2 regions of the Alkalihalobacillus phoenicis genome follow, and region 2 is predicted to be linked to the other one. Evidence: riboswitches for the same ligand, from Rfam matches in the RefSeq annotation. Region 2 holds a riboswitch; the other holds the start of a gene.

Region 1 (7,753 bases), 1.9 Mb from region 2:
GATGAACAAACATTTATGGAAATCGAAACACCGATGCTGACTAAAAGCACACCTGAAGGAGCTCGTGACTATTTAGTTCCTAGTCGTGTTCATCCTGGTGAGTTTTACGCATTGCCACAATCACCGCAAATTTTTAAACAGCTATTAATGGTGTCCGGTTTTGAGCGTTATTATCAAATTGTTCGCTGTTTCCGTGACGAGGATTTACGTGCAGACCGTCAGCCAGAATTTACACAAATTGATATTGAAACTTCATTTATGGATAAAGAAGAATTGCTAGCGATAACAGAAACAATGATGGCGAAAGTCATGAAAGAAGTGAAAGGTTTGGACGTGACGTTACCATTCCCTCGTTTAACGTATGACGATGCAATGAATCGTTATGGATTAGATAAACCAGACACGCGCTTTGGGATGGAGTTAATTGATTTAACAGAAGCATTAAAGGACACGGAATTTAAAGTGTTTAAATCTGCTTTAACAACTGGTGGAACGGTTAAAGGACTTAATCTTGAAGGTGGAGCGGATAAGTTTTCGCGTAAAGAAATTGATGCTTTAACGGACTTTGTTAAACAATATGGAGCAAAAGGTCTTGCTTGGTTAAAAGTAGAAGAAGAAGGATTAAAAGGACCAATTGCTAAATTCTTTACGGATGAACAGACTTCAGCATTAATGGAAACGATGAATGCGAAAGTCGGCGATTTATTATTTTTTGGGGCAGATAAAAAACAAGTTGTGTTCGATAGTTTAGGTGCACTTCGTTTAAAATTTGGTAAGCAGTTTAACTTAATTGATGAATCAAAATACAACTTCCTATGGGTAGTCGACTTCCCACTTGTTGAATTTGATGAAGATGCGAAACGTTTTGTTGCACTTCACCATCCGTTCACAAGCCCGAAAAAAGAAGACATGGAATTGCTTGCGACAGACCCAGCAAATGTCCGTGCCGATGCTTATGATTTAGTATTGAATGGTTATGAGTTAGGTGGAGGTTCACAACGTATTTATCAACGTGATGTCCAAGAAAAAATGTTTAATGCTCTTGGGTTTACACCAGAAGGGGCAAAAGAAGAGTTCGGATTCTTATTAGAAGCGTTTGAATATGGAACACCTCCACATGGTGGAATTGCTCTTGGGTTAGACCGATTTGTTATGCTGCTTGCAGGGCGTCATAATTTACGTGATACGATTGCCTTCCCGAAAACAGCTAGTGCAAGTGACTTATTAACAAATGCTCCAAGTCATGTAAGTCTTGAGCAGTTACTTGATCTAAATTTATCTGTGATTGCGAAAAAAACGGAAAAGGTACTTTAGGGAAAAATTGGATTGACAAACTAAATTCTTTTCCTTTATAATCGTAATAACTTTAAAACGACAATTAAACTTATCTAGAGTGGCGGAGGGGACTGACCCGAAGAAGCCCGGCAACCTATTTGCGTGCCAAGCAAATAAAGGTGCTACATTCAGCAGGATGCTAGTCATTCTGAAAGATAAGAAAAGGCCAAAAAAACCTTTCCTTATTGGAAAGGTTTTTTTACTTATTAAGCGAGTATTTGTGAGAGAGGGGCCAGGAAGATGAAAATAGGGTTAATTGGTTTTGGCACAGTAGGAAAAGGAGTTGCAGACCGAATTGAGGCGACAAGAGAACAACTACAAGCAAAATTTGGTCAGGAGATTACAATCGAAGGAATTTTGATTAAAAATAGAAATCAGTACGTAGAGAATGAACATGCCACAGTGATAACAAATGATTGGACTGAATTTTGCCAAAAATGTGATTATGACATTATTTTTGAAGCGATTGGTGGACTTGAACCGGCCTTCTCCTATACGGAATATTTTTTAGAAAAAGGGACACCTGTGATTACCGCGAATAAACAACTTGTAGCTGAATACGGGGAACTTTTAGAAGATATTGCGACACGAAATCAGACTTATTACGGTTATGAAGCCGCTGTTGCAGGAGGAATTCCAATTATTAATGTGATAAAAGGATTACTAACAACGACACTTGTCACAAAAGTGAGTGGAATCTTGAACGGGACAACGAATTATATTTTGACAGAAATGAAAGAAAAAGGCTTGTCCTTTGCAGAGGCACTAAAGGCGGCTCAAGAGCTTGGTTACGCTGAAAGTGACCCGACCGATGATATAGAAGGGTATGATGCTTCATATAAAATTCGAATTTTAGCAAAATGTTGTTTCGGGTTTTGGATCAACCGTGAGAATGTGACAAGAAGAGGAATGGATGAGATGAAAGATTGGCAAATAGAATTAGCGGAACGGCTTGGTTTAACATTAAAAATAGTCGGGGAAGCAACGTTGTTTTCGGGTGAAATAAAGGCCGAAGTAGCTCCTGTTTTTTTTACAGAAGAAGAGGCGTTTTCAAAAATTTCTGGGGTGACTAACGCAGTTAAAGTACAAGGGCCAACAATTGGGGAATTAACCTTTACTGGACCAGGTGCTGGAAAGGAAGCCACGGCAAATAGCATGATTGAGGATTTTCTTTTTCATACCGATTTTCGAGGACATAGAAGCGGCTGGAATGGCTCTCCTGTATTAGAGGTTAGAGAAGATAGTACATCACTTGTTTTTAATTCTAATCCGACTGACCTTCAAATCGAGGAGTTACTCCATCCAGAAGCTAAAATTATTTACAGAGAAAAAAGTCCAGATGGAGAGACAGTTATCGTGACAGGGCAACCTGAATTCAAACATGAGTCGGTTCAGGTGATCAAAATAGAAGGCTCACTTGATAATATTCATATGAATCGCTCACTCGAACTCAGCCGTCTCACTTCTTAATTTTTTAAATACATCAATAAATAAATGAGGTTCTGAACGAATATGGAAGGTCCGTACACCTTGTGTTGTGTGTAAATATAAATAACCGATCGCCTTCTCTTCTTTTAATCGGTAGGAAATATCTAAAATCGATTTAATCGGAAATCGTTCATTTTTTGCGATAATGGAGTCCTTATTTATCAGGAGATCAAAGGAGGTTTCAACGATTTTTTTTTCGATTAAACCAATCTCTTGTTTAATTTGAATACATCGTTGCTTGGCTAGTGGTTCCATCTCTTCATTCACTTCCTTAGAATTAAAATAGGTTGAATCTTCCTTGTTTTGCTAATAATACTGTACCATAGCAAAAGCAAGTGTTCCAAATAGGATAATAGTTTGAATATTAAAAAAATCATTGAATGAATGGAGCTTGCGCTGTATAATAAGCATTAAGAAACAGAAATCCTGTGATGTTCGTTATCTTTAAACGTTTTGAGCCAACGTTTTTTGATCGGGAGCATATATGTTGCTTTTTGGATTACAAGCCTAAACGATTAGGACTTAAGAAGAAAAGCACAGGGCACCCACCTGCTGGAGCAGGTTCAAAGCTTTAGTTGAATACGGCATACACGGGATTTCTGTCCTACATAATGATGATAGAGATATAAGCTATCTTTTTTGGGAGGAATAGTACCAAAATGGGATAGTTTTTTTGTTTGCGGATTGTTGGGCAAGTCTTGAAAGTCTCGAAATATGAACAAGCACAAGAAGTTACATAGCTTCATGTGCTTTTTTAATTGGTGAAAAATGGAGCTGGAATTATTCGCTGGCATTTTTATGTCTCTTTTGGACGAGCTATTAATTTTTGTGCCTTATCCATTTTGAATAAAATAGTTCCAAACACCATTTTGTTTCTTTTTAACGACTTGATCGTTATTCTCTAAATAATCTAAGTGCCCAATGATTTCAGACATTACGAGTGAAAACTGGGAGGAGTAGCGGTGCTCATACATCTCTAAGGCAAGGGCATTTCCGGTGTTCACTCCTACTTTTATATATTCTAATAATCTATTTGCTTTTTGGTCGATTCCAGTGATACGTTGCCTAATAAGGTCATGCGGGTTCGTAATTATTGAGCCATGACCAGAGTAAACCTTTTTTAAAGGCAACTGCAAACATTTTTCTAAAGAATGTTTATGCTCGACAAGCGTCAGTATCTTCTCTCCGTCTAAATTAGGCTCAACAATCGCATTACTCGATATATGCTCAATTAATAAATCTCCTCCAAATAATACTTCCTCATCCCTTTTATAAAAAGCGACTTGATCCGGAGAGTGTCCAGGAAAATCAATAACTTCAAACCCTTCATATTGATCTGGCATCCGAGTTAAATCTGCTTGAATGGCATTTGCTTGGTTTTTGACAAGGGACTCTTTTAAATAGCTCACTTGGTTTTCTCCAGCTAAACCACAACCCATTTCTTGATAAAGTTCTTTAAAGAATTGAATACGGCGTTGCAAAAAACGAGGCTCTCTTTTTAATCTTGGAAAAGCTTCAGGATGAACATAAATAGGAATGGCATTCGTTTTAGCAATATAATTAACCAACCCAACATGATCGATATGGTGATGGGTTAAAAGAATAGCTGTTAGATCGTTCAATGAAAAGCCATACTGATGTAAATTCTTTTCAAAATGTTCAACAAAACTGGGAGCATTAAAGCCTGCATCAATAAGTAAGAGTGAACGTTCTGTTTTCACAAGGTAGAAATTAATCGATTTTAAATTGGATGGATGTTTTATTTCAATTGGAAAAATTTGATATTTTTTCATTGTACCTCCTTTTTTTTAGCGGGTAATTCATTATGTAATAAACACGAAAATTTATTATTCGTAATGATTCAAAATAGGAAAAATACAGAAAATACTTATCTTTTATAGTAAAGGACAACTTAATAAAAATCAATTTAAGAAATAAATGTTTTATTTTTGCAACGAAAGTTTAAAAAAGCTATTGAAATTCAGAATGTTTAGATATATTATAAAATTCAGATACAGAACTTTAATCAAGACTTGATTTTTGAAAGCGTATTCATGAAAAGGGAGGATTTTAATAATGAAAAAGTCACCGATTTTATTTGTCACAATGTTTCTTTTGGTATTCTTTCTAATGGCCTGTGGTAATAGTGCAATTCAAAGTACTGGTTCTTCGAATGAACAGCCAAGTAATAATGGTTCAAATGAAGAAACGGATGAGCAAGAAGTTGTTAAGATTGGAAGTATTTTACCTTTCTCGGGTGTCTACGCTTCGCTTGGAAAGGATTTATCTGATGGAATGAAACTGTATTTTGATGAAGTAGATTGGGAAGCTGCGGGTGTGAAGATTGAAATGATTGAGGAGGACACGGAAGCAGATCCTCAAGTAGCTTTAAGAAGGCTACGAAAATTAATGGATCAAGATCAGATTGATATATTGACAGGTGCGGTTAGTACAGCAGTCGCTTATGCGGTCCGTGATGAAGTAGATTCAAATCAGTTACCATATTTGGCTTCTCATGCGGGGGGGAATGATTTAACAAGAGCTCAAAGAAGTGATTATATTTGGCGCTCTTCGTTTTCCTCATGGCAAATAGGTCATTCAATGGGGGCATGGGCTTACGAGAATATTGGTGAAAAGATTTATATGGCTGCTGCGGATTATGCATTTGGGCGCGAAGTATCGGCTGCATTTAAAGAGGCTTATGAAGCGGCCGGGGGTGAAATCGTTGGTGAAGTGTATCCGCCACTAGGGAATAATGATTATGCCTCTTATTTAACAACGATTGGTTCAGCGGAAGCAGATGGAGTTTATGGATTTTTTGCAGGAAGTGATGCGGTGCGATTTGTTCAACAATATGAACAATACGGTTTAAAGGAACGTTTTCCTTTAATTGGTTCAGGTTGGCTTGTTGCTGAAGATTTACGAGAGTCGATTGGAATGGCAGCTGAAGGGGCTTTTGTCTCTACTTTTTGGGACTACAATTTAGAAACAGCAGAAAACCAAGAGTTTGTGACAGCTTATGAAGAAGCTTATGACCGTCGACCAACCATTGAATCATTAGAAGGCTATGATGCAGCAAGGATCATTGTTGAAGCTATAACGGCTCTTGATGGTGATGTAAAAGATCCAGACAAAATCGTTGAGGCAATTTCAGAAGTTGAATTTGTTAGCCCACGAGGACCAATCAAGTTTGATCAGGACACTCATCACATTATTCAAAACCTTTATATTACGGAAACAGTAGTCGAGGGCGACAGAACAGAAAATAAAATATTGGAAACCGTGGAGTCTGTCCAAGATCCGGGGGAATAAGTGTTCAAAATGGTAGTATCGGTGGGGGCGAGTCTTGCCCCCAGCTAGTAAATGCTTGATCAATAGATAGAGAGGGGTATTGATGTGGATATTATCGGAGCACAGTTAGTGAATGGATTATCATACGGACTGTTGTTATTTATTATTACTTGTGGACTTTCCTTGGTTTTTGGAATATTAGGGGTTTTGAATTTAGCACATGGATCCTTGTATATGTTTGGTGCTTATATCGCTTATTCCTTAACCGCAACCTTTTCGCAAAGTTTTTGGTTGGCACTCATTATCGCCCCTCTAATTGTTGCTTTAATTGCATTGGTCGTGGAACGAGTTTTACTGCGCCCAACGTATCAACTCGGTCACCTGTCTCAAGTATTGCTTACGTTTGGTTTAGCGTATGTTTTCCATGATATCGCCTCTATTATATGGGGATCGAATGTCTTAACGATTGTTGTACCGGAAGTTTTTTCTGGTTCAATCTCGTTGTTTAATCAGGTTTTTCCAGTTTATCGTTTAGTCGTTATTCTTGTCGGAATATTAATCGCTGCTATTTTATGGTATATCCAGAGCCGAACAAGGTGGGGAGCGATTATCCGTGCTGGCTTAAGTGATAAGGATATGGTTGGGGCATTAGGTGTCAATATTAAGCTAGTATTTACGGTTGTCTTTGTGATTGGAGGACTGTTAGCAGGTTTTGGCGGTGTTGTAGCAGCCCCCATTTTAGGCATTTATCCTAGTATGGAGTTCCAAACACTTATTTTAGCTTTAGTTGTGTTAGTTATTGGTGGGCTTGGTTCAATTGCGGGTACACTTGTAGCAAGTATACTTGTCGGCATTGTTGAAACTTTTAGCCGGTTTTTATTCCCTGAACTTAGTATGTTTCTCATTTTTGGCTTAATGGCGGTTGTTTTAGTCGTCAAACCAAATGGATTATTAGGAAAGAAGGTGGCCTAAATGAAAACATTCGTTTCCTTTGTGGCTGTTCTTGTTTTATTAGGTTTAGCGCCGTTTGTTTTATCGTTGTTTCATATTAATCTTCTTTCAGAAATTTTAATTTTAGCCATTTTTGCTTTAAGTTTAAACATCCTCGTAGGTTATACGGGTCTCGTTTCTTTAGGTCATGCTGCTTTTTTTGGAGTTGGAGCATATACGGCAGCATTAACCGCACAAAACCTATCGAGTAATTTATTTGTAACCATTGGTTTAGCTATTATTTGTTCTCTTATTGTCGCAGCCGTTATCGGAATCTTTTGTATGAAAGTAAGTGGATTTTATTTTCTAATGCTGACGCTCGCTTTTTCGCAAATGATTTATTCGTTTGTTTATCAATCGACGACGTTAACAGGTGGTTCAAATGGATTAGCAGGCATTCCGAGGGCAAGTATTGGCGATTTTCAATTTGGGAATCCGGTTCTCATTTTCTATCTCATTCTCGCAGTCTTTATGCTCGCTTATTTTGGTTTACGCCTGTTTGTTCAATCGCCATTTGGCCAAGTGTTGATTGGTATACGTGAAAATGAAACTCGAGTCAAATCAATGGGCTATAATACTAGCTTATATAAATACTTTGCGTTTATTATTGCTGGTGCAATCGGTGGTTTAGCCGGCTCATTATATACAT
Region 2 (7,753 bases):
CTGTTATAGCGGGTATTTTGATTCCGATCATAAGCCCGCTCTATTTAATAGTTGGAGCCGATCCAGCCACTTTTGCGAATACGATCTTGGCTCTAGATATGGGTGGATATGCGTTGGCGGAAGAGATGGCCCAATCAGAAGAGGCCGCGCTGTTTGCTTGGGTAATGCTCGGTACGATGTTTGGTCCAACTGTTGCTTTTACGATTCCAGTTGCTCTAGGTTTAATCGAAAAAAACGATCACCCTTATTTTGCAAAAGGTATTTTAATTGGCCTTTGTACGATTCCAATCGGCTGTTTGGTCGGTGGACTTGTGGCCGGTTTTGACATGGAACTTATCTTACGGAATTTAATTATTCCTATTTTGTTTTCGGTCATTATTATGAGTGGGCTCATCTTTTTTATGAAACAAATGATTAAGCTATTCCAAATATTTGGAACGTTCATTACATGTTTCGCCATTTTTGGTCTTGTTGCGATTGCGATTGAAACATTAACCGGCTTTATTTTGATTCCAGGGTTAGCACCATTAGCTGACGGTGTTCAAACAGTGGGATTAATCGCCATCGTTTTAGCGGGTGCCTTTCCTTTTGTTGCGGTCATGACAAAGGTTTTATCAAGACCGTTAAATAAAGCGGGTTCGCTGGTGAAATTAAACGAACAGTCGACAGCAGGGGTGATTGCCTCTCTTGCCCACATTATTCCGATGTTTGCATTGCTTAAAGATATGAATGAGCGTGGCAAAGTGGTCAATATTGCCTTTGCTGTAAGTGGTGCTTTTGTTTTTGGTGGACATCTAGGGTTTGTAGCCGGTATGAATCAAGAAATGGTTTCTGCAATGATTATTGGAAAGTTAACCGCAGGGGTAAGTGCGATAGTCGTTTCTCTTCTTTTTACCAAATCAGAAAAGAGCCTTTGAATGTTAGGATTCAAGGCTTTTTTGTTCGTTGTCTATTTTGACTATATGGAGGAATATTGACTGACACATTGTTCAAGTTCTTTCATCGCCTTAGCTACGTCACTTGGATTGATTTCACCGATTAAATGAATCGATTCATCAGCTTGAGTGGAAGCCGTTGCGGTGATTTGAGTTGCTTCTTCAAGTCGTTCTTCTTGGATGTTTAGTTCTTTTAAAGAGATGGGCAAGGATAAACTTTTATAAAAAGGCAATAATTTAATGATTTCAACGAACCGTTTTTCTAATACAAGTTGGACGAGAATGCCATAGGCTACTTTATCACCATGTAGGACTGATGCGGTTTCGGTTACTTTGGTTAAGCCGTTATGAATCGAATGAGCCGCAGCAATACGACCGTACTGATCGGCGTAGCTCCCAACCATTCCTCCTGCTAAAATAATCGTCTCAGCGACACGAATAAAAGCATCTGATAACTGGTTATTTTCTTGTGCCAAAAGAGCGGCTGCACCGTCCAGTATGAGTTGTTCTTTACAAAGTTTTGCAGCATGATGAGCAATTTGAATGGGAATCGTTTTTTCGGAAAGAGGTCGAATTAAAACGTCTGCCTCATACCATTTGGCTAGTGTATCGCCAATGCCAGCTCTTAAATAGTCCTTTGGTGAATTCAAAATAATGGCTGGCTCAACTAAAACCATATAGGTTGATTTTGGAAAAACTTTATATTCAACAAAATTTCCAGACTGATCATAAAAAACACTTAAGGGTGTCCAAGCTGCACAGTTGGATGCGAGTGTGGGTATTAAAATGACGTCTGTATTCGTAGTATGTCCGGCCGCTTTGGCTAAGTCACAACAAGTCCCACCACCGACCGCAATGATTAAATCGATTTTTTCTTCAGAGATCACTGCAGAAATACGTTTTGTTTCCTCGTGTGTACATTTTTTACGATGGGAAAGGTGAGTAACAGAAATAGGCCACAAAGGGAGAAAGGATTTAGCGGCGTTCCATGATTTTTCCCCATGCAAGATAAGAGCTTTTGTTGCACCATGTTTCTTTATTTTTTCTGGTAAGCTATGTAATACACCTTGATGACATTGATAAAAGTTAGGGGCACCCTGTACTTGGATTGTCTCCATTTTGAACTCCTTTTGCTATAAATGGGCATCTTATTTTTATATTCGGATAATTATGACACCTATCGATGGAATCGTCAATTTCCAAACAAGCTCTTTTTTAAGAAAGTTTTTGGATTCACTCATTAACGCTTTACCGAAATAATAAAATTTGATTGACAAATGATTTTATTCCGATTATTCTATTATTTAAATCAAATAGATTTTATCAAGAGTGACTGAAGGAACAGGCCTAGTGAAGTCACAGCAACCTTCCAAGTGGAGTGGTGCTACCTCCTGCAGAATGGGTGCATTCTGGAAGATAAAGATTTAGTGTTAAATCAGCCTCTTTCTGAATGGAAGTGGTTTTTTGTATTGGTAAGGTTTTGTTATGTATGGGAGAGGTTGAAGATGATTAAAGTTGAGAATTTAAATAAAGTTTTTAAAACAAAAACAAAAGAAGTTATCGGATTGAAGGAAGTTTCGCTTGATATAAAAAAAGGAGAAATTTTTGGAATCGTTGGTTATAGTGGTGCTGGGAAAAGTACATTGATTCGCTGCTTAAATATATTAGAACGTCCTACATCTGGACATATATATATTGATAATGTGGATTTGTTAAGTCTTTCAAGCAAGGAATTAAGAGAAGCGAGACAATCGATTGGGATGATCTTTCAAGGGTTTTATCTAGTGGCTTCGAAGACTGTTTTTGATAATGTCGCTTTTGCGTTAAAGGCTGCTGGAGTGAAAAGTGTGCATAAAAGAAAGGAACGTGTCACGGAACTATTAGACCTTGTGGGATTAGCTGATAAAGCGAATGAATATCCGGCTCAGTTAAGTGGGGGACAGCGCCAACGTGTCAGTATTGCCAGGGCACTTGCCAACAATCCAAAAGTCTTATTATGTGATGAAGCGACATCTGCCCTCGACCCGACAACAACAAAGTCAATTTTAGCTTTATTAAAACGAATTAACCGTGAGTTTGGCATTACTATCGTGTTAATTACACATGAGATGGAAGTCGTTAAAGAAATTTGCCATCGCTGTGCCGTCATGCAGGACGGAGAAATTGTGGAAGAAGGTCAAACATATGACGTTTTTGCTGAACCTCAAAATGAGTTAACGAAAAAATTTATTCAAACGGTCCTTGATTTCGAATTGCCACAAAAGCTTCTTTCTGAATGTGAAGGTACGATTTTACGCTTGCAGTTCCGTGGAGGGATTGCCAGTGATGCTGTCGTATCGGACATGCTTCAAGCGTTCTCTGTTCGAGGCAATATTTTACACGGAAAGGTCGAATACATCGGTGAAGCACCGCTCGGAATTTTTATTTTCGAACTAGTAGGGGAAGAAGAGGAAGTCAAAAAAGCGATTGCTTATTTAGAAGAGCACGTTTTTGTGGAGGTGATTCAAGATGCTAGACGTTAATCGAATCATTGAATTATTACCAGAGATTAATCAAGCCTTTCTTGAAACGATGATTATGGTTGGTATTTCACTTTCAGTCGGTTTAATTGTTGGATTGCCTTTTGGAATTTTATTATACGTAACCGATAAAGGTCTCTTTTTAGAAAATCGTTTTGTGAAGGTGGCTTCGGGAATTATCATTAACCTCGTTCGTTCGGTACCGTTTTTAATTTTAATCGTATTCTTAATGCCTGTGACTGGAATGATTGTTGGAACGACGATTGGACCACTTGCTGCGTCTGTTTCCCTATCTGTTGCCGCGATTCCTTTTTACGCTCGGATTGTGGAGGCGTCTGTACGTGAGATTGATAAAGGAGTCATTGAAGCGGCTGTTGCGGTAGGTGCTTCACCATGGTTGATTATTAAAGAAATTATTTTGCCAGAAGCCAAACCAGGTTTGATTAGTGGATTAACGATTACGGCGATTAGTTTGATTGGATACTCAGCCATGGCGGGAACCGTTGGCGGTGGGGGAATTGGTGACTTTGCGATTCGATATGGCTATTTCCGTTATGAAGATACAATCATGTTTGCGACCGTTATTATTTTAATTGTTTTAGTTCAAGCAATTCAATACTTTGGGGATTTTATCGCAAAATCAGTAGACAAGCGTTAAATATAAAAAATAGAGTGGAGAAGGGGAAGAAAATGATGTTAAAAAATTATTTAAAATCAGCATTGATTATAGGGAGTATGGCTTTTTTAGTGGCTTGTGGAAGCTCTGAAGCAACTACAGGAGATACAGAAAGTGGAGACAGTGAAAAAACAAAAATCATGTTTGGGGCAACAACAGGTCCATATAGTGACATGGTAAATGAAGCGATTAAACCATTATTAGAGGAAAAAGGATATGAAGTTGAAAATCGTGAGTTTACGGATTATGTCCAACCCAATAATGCTCTTGCTAATGGCGACTTAGATGCGAATTTATTTCAACATACGGTGTATTTAGAGTCATTTGCAGAAGAAAATAATTTAGAGTTAACTAATTTAATTGCTGTACCAACTGCACCAATGGGTCTATATTCAAATAAATTCGACTCACTTGAAGACATTGAAGATGGAAGCACGATTGCGATTGCCAACGATCCAACGAACTTAGCTCGTACATTAGGTGTCTTAGCGGATGCAGGATTGATTGAAGTGAATGGCGATGTCGACCCATTACGTGTATCGGTTAAAGATATTACAGCGAATCCAAAAAATCTCAAGTTACCAGAAGTTGAAGCTGGTCAATTAGCCCGCCTAGTTGAAAATGAAGATGCAGCAGCTGTACCTGGAAACTTTGCCTTAGCAGCGGATTTTGATTTAACAGCAGCATTAATCCTAGAAGATATGCCTGAGCAATTCCGGAATGTCGTTGCGGTTAACACATCGGATGCGGATGCTCAATTTGTTCAAGATATTAAAGAAGTGATTGAATCTGAAGAGTTTGAAACAATTATTGATGAGAAATTTAAAGGTTTTGGTAAGCCTGGTTGGATGGGAAAATAGGATAAGAGGGCTTAAAGTTAAACAGATAGATAGTCTATAAATAATGGAACGTCTCAAAGAAGGCATTGGTCTTTGAGGCGTTTTTTTGATTTCATGGTTAAGGAGGAGAATTAGGGTGGAAAATTCAGAAGCAATGGAGCAGAGCACCGGTGTAGGTTCAGACTTTAACTGAAAAGATTGAGTCAAGCTGAGAGAATGTCTCGTTAGGTCAACTTTATTTGCGGAAATAAAAAAACAGCCACGTTAGCATGGCTGTTTTATGGTTAATTTGATTTTTTACGATTTTTAACCGCTAAGAAAATTAAGAGGGCAATAATCCCGACAATAATAATCGTTCCGATGTTAAACCCAACTCCGTAAAAGTAAACATATCCGATTGCACCGGCAAATGCTAAATAATAAGCAAGTGGAATTAACAATCTTCTAATTAACAATCCTTCTTTACCGACAATACCGGCAGTTGCTGAAGCCGATACAACGTTGTGAACACAGATTAAGTTACCTGCTGCACCACCGACTGCTTGTAAGGCAACAATAAAGGCAGGGTTTAAACCGATGTTATCTGCTGTACTAAATTGGAATAGAGAGAACATCATATTTGAAACCGTATTACTCCCCGCTACGAATGCACCTAACGCTCCTACAACAGGGGCAAATAATGGCCACATGCCACCTGCTAAATTGGAAACATATTCAGCCAGAACAATCGGCATACTGGCTAATTCAGTTCCTGCTCCTGAATTAATGAATACTTGTACCATAGGAACAGCAAACAATAGTGCAGGCGCTGCTTTAGCAATCATCCCACTCGATTCTTTAAAAGCTCGGCCGTAAGAATTTTTGTTCATACTATATAGAATGTAGGCAAATAATGAGGTGACCACCATAATAAATCCTGGTAAGAATAATGGTGTACTCGCAAATGATATTTCTGAATCGAATACATTTGTAAAGGAAATTTCTAATGTTTTTAACCAATTCCCAAATGGTAAGACATTAATGCGGGTTACCACTAGGATAATAGCCATGACAATATATGGGAGCCATGCTTTAAAGCCACTTACAGTTGGGGCTGTCAATGGTTCAGCTTTTAACGAACCCGTCCATTCTGGATCCCACTCAGATTCTTTCTTGAAATTCCAAGTTGATTTAGGCATTAAAAATCCTTTTTTCGCTAATGGAATGACAATAGCAAGACCGATTAATCCACCTAAAAGAGACGGAAACTCAGGTCCAAGTAAATTGGCTACAAGCATTGATGGGATCGTAAAGGAGATACCAGCAAATAGTGTAAATGGGAGGACCTCAAATCCAGCTCTCAAATTACGTTTTTCTCCAAAAAAGAAAGTTAACATTGTCACCATAAAGAGTGGAATTAATATTCCGATAATTCCGTGGATAATGGCGACTTGACCACCAATCATACGAGCATATTCGTCCATCGTCATACCTAATGAAGCGACTTCTGCTGCAACATTTTCAGCACCTGCTAAACCACTTTGGACACCAGATAAGATTGGTGTTCCAACCGCACCATAAGAGACAGGAGTCGATTGTAAAATAAGTGCAACCATTACAGCAGCAAGAGCAGGGAACCCGATGGCCACAAGTAATGGAGCAACGATTGCTGCAGGTGCACCCCAGCCAGCAGCTCCTTCTAAAAATGAACCGAATAACCAGCAAATAATAACCGCTTGAATCCGGCGGTCAGGTGAAATATCAATAAACCCTTGACGAATCGTATTAATCGCACCGCTTTGCTTAAGTGTGTTTAATAATAATACAGAACCAAAAACGATAAATAAGACTTCGATCGCTGTTGATAGCCCTTTCATACTGGCAGCTGCAATCACATTGAATGGTGTTTCCCAAACAAAGAATGCAATGATGCCGGTTACAACAAACGCTATAGGCATAGCATGTTTAGCGGGCCAACGTAAAATAACTAAAAAGAAAAAGACAGTAATTATTGGAATTACAGCAAGTAATGCTAATAAACCAGAACCCATATGTAAATAATCCCCTTTCACTCATCCGACTGATCATCATGTGATCGGATGATCAGTTATACAACACGTTTTTTATTATAGCTTCTACTAAACTGTATTTCAATCAATTATTTAATCGCTTTCATATATTTATATGGTAATAATTAGGTGAAGCTTTGCGGGAAGCTGTTTTTTAGGCGGTGAGATTGTATCTGGAGGGAGGTGGGGAGTGAATAAAGGTTAATTGGTAATGAACCTAGCAAGATTGAGAAATGAGGGTGCGAATAAGGGTGGATTGGTAATGAAACTAGTTTGATTTTAAAATTAGAGTACGAATAGCTGAGGATAGGTAATGAAACTAGTCAGATTTCAAAAATAGGGTGCGAATAACCGAGAATAGGTAATGAAATTGGTCAGTTTTAAAAATAAGAATACGAATAATCGAAGACCGAAACCGAAAGTCAAGGGACTAATCAAACGGGTCGTATCAATAAAGTTAATCATTACAAAAAGGGCTCTCAAAAGCATATGGAAGAGCTTTTGAGACGCCTCTGCTGTATAAATTAAAGAGTGATTAAATCATCTCGTGAAAAACCTTCTTCGGATAAAAAGAATAAGAGAAAAGGCAATTAGTGAAGCGATAATGATGTAGACAATCTTGGAGTATGCGTTCATATATACGAGAACAGAATCCCAAGACTCTCCAACTTGGGCTCCAATATTAATAATTATCGTGTTCCAAATAAGTGAACCTAGTGCTGATAACAAAATAAAC

The links. Region 2 has a riboswitch for S-adenosylmethionine ahead of AA0017_RS20420 (methionine ABC transporter ATP-binding protein). Riboswitches for the same ligand answer to the same signal wherever they lie in the genome.
Region 1: linked by a shared signal. The riboswitch ahead of AA0017_RS11640 (homoserine dehydrogenase) and the one ahead of AA0017_RS20420 (methionine ABC transporter ATP-binding protein) in region 2 are both predicted to bind S-adenosylmethionine.

The regions. Positions count from the first base shown of each region.
Region 1 covers NZ_CP154853.1:2,416,167-2,423,919, reverse strand. Annotated here, with positions in the region: gene aspS (aspartate--tRNA ligase) at 1-1,314, shown strand, start outside; SAM riboswitch class I at 1,382-1,497, shown strand; gene AA0017_RS11640 (homoserine dehydrogenase) at 1,576-2,805, shown strand; gene AA0017_RS11635 (hypothetical protein) at 2,776-3,078, opposite strand; RNA gene ssrS (6S RNA) at 3,244-3,424, shown strand; gene AA0017_RS11625 (MBL fold metallo-hydrolase) at 3,657-4,616, opposite strand; gene AA0017_RS11620 (ABC transporter substrate-binding protein) at 4,900-6,135, shown strand; gene AA0017_RS11615 (branched-chain amino acid ABC transporter permease) at 6,220-7,086, shown strand; gene AA0017_RS11610 (branched-chain amino acid ABC transporter permease) at 7,087-7,753, shown strand, end outside.
Region 2 covers NZ_CP154853.1:4,353,714-4,361,466, forward strand. Annotated here, with positions in the region: gene eutH (ethanolamine utilization protein EutH) at 1-917, shown strand, start outside; gene AA0017_RS20415 (iron-containing alcohol dehydrogenase family protein) at 959-2,053, opposite strand; SAM riboswitch class I at 2,253-2,358, shown strand; gene AA0017_RS20420 (methionine ABC transporter ATP-binding protein) at 2,441-3,457, shown strand; gene AA0017_RS20425 (methionine ABC transporter permease) at 3,444-4,112, shown strand; gene AA0017_RS20430 (MetQ/NlpA family ABC transporter substrate-binding protein) at 4,148-4,990, shown strand; gene AA0017_RS20435 (L-lactate permease) at 5,254-6,999, opposite strand; gene AA0017_RS20440 (DedA family protein) at 7,558-7,753, opposite strand, start outside.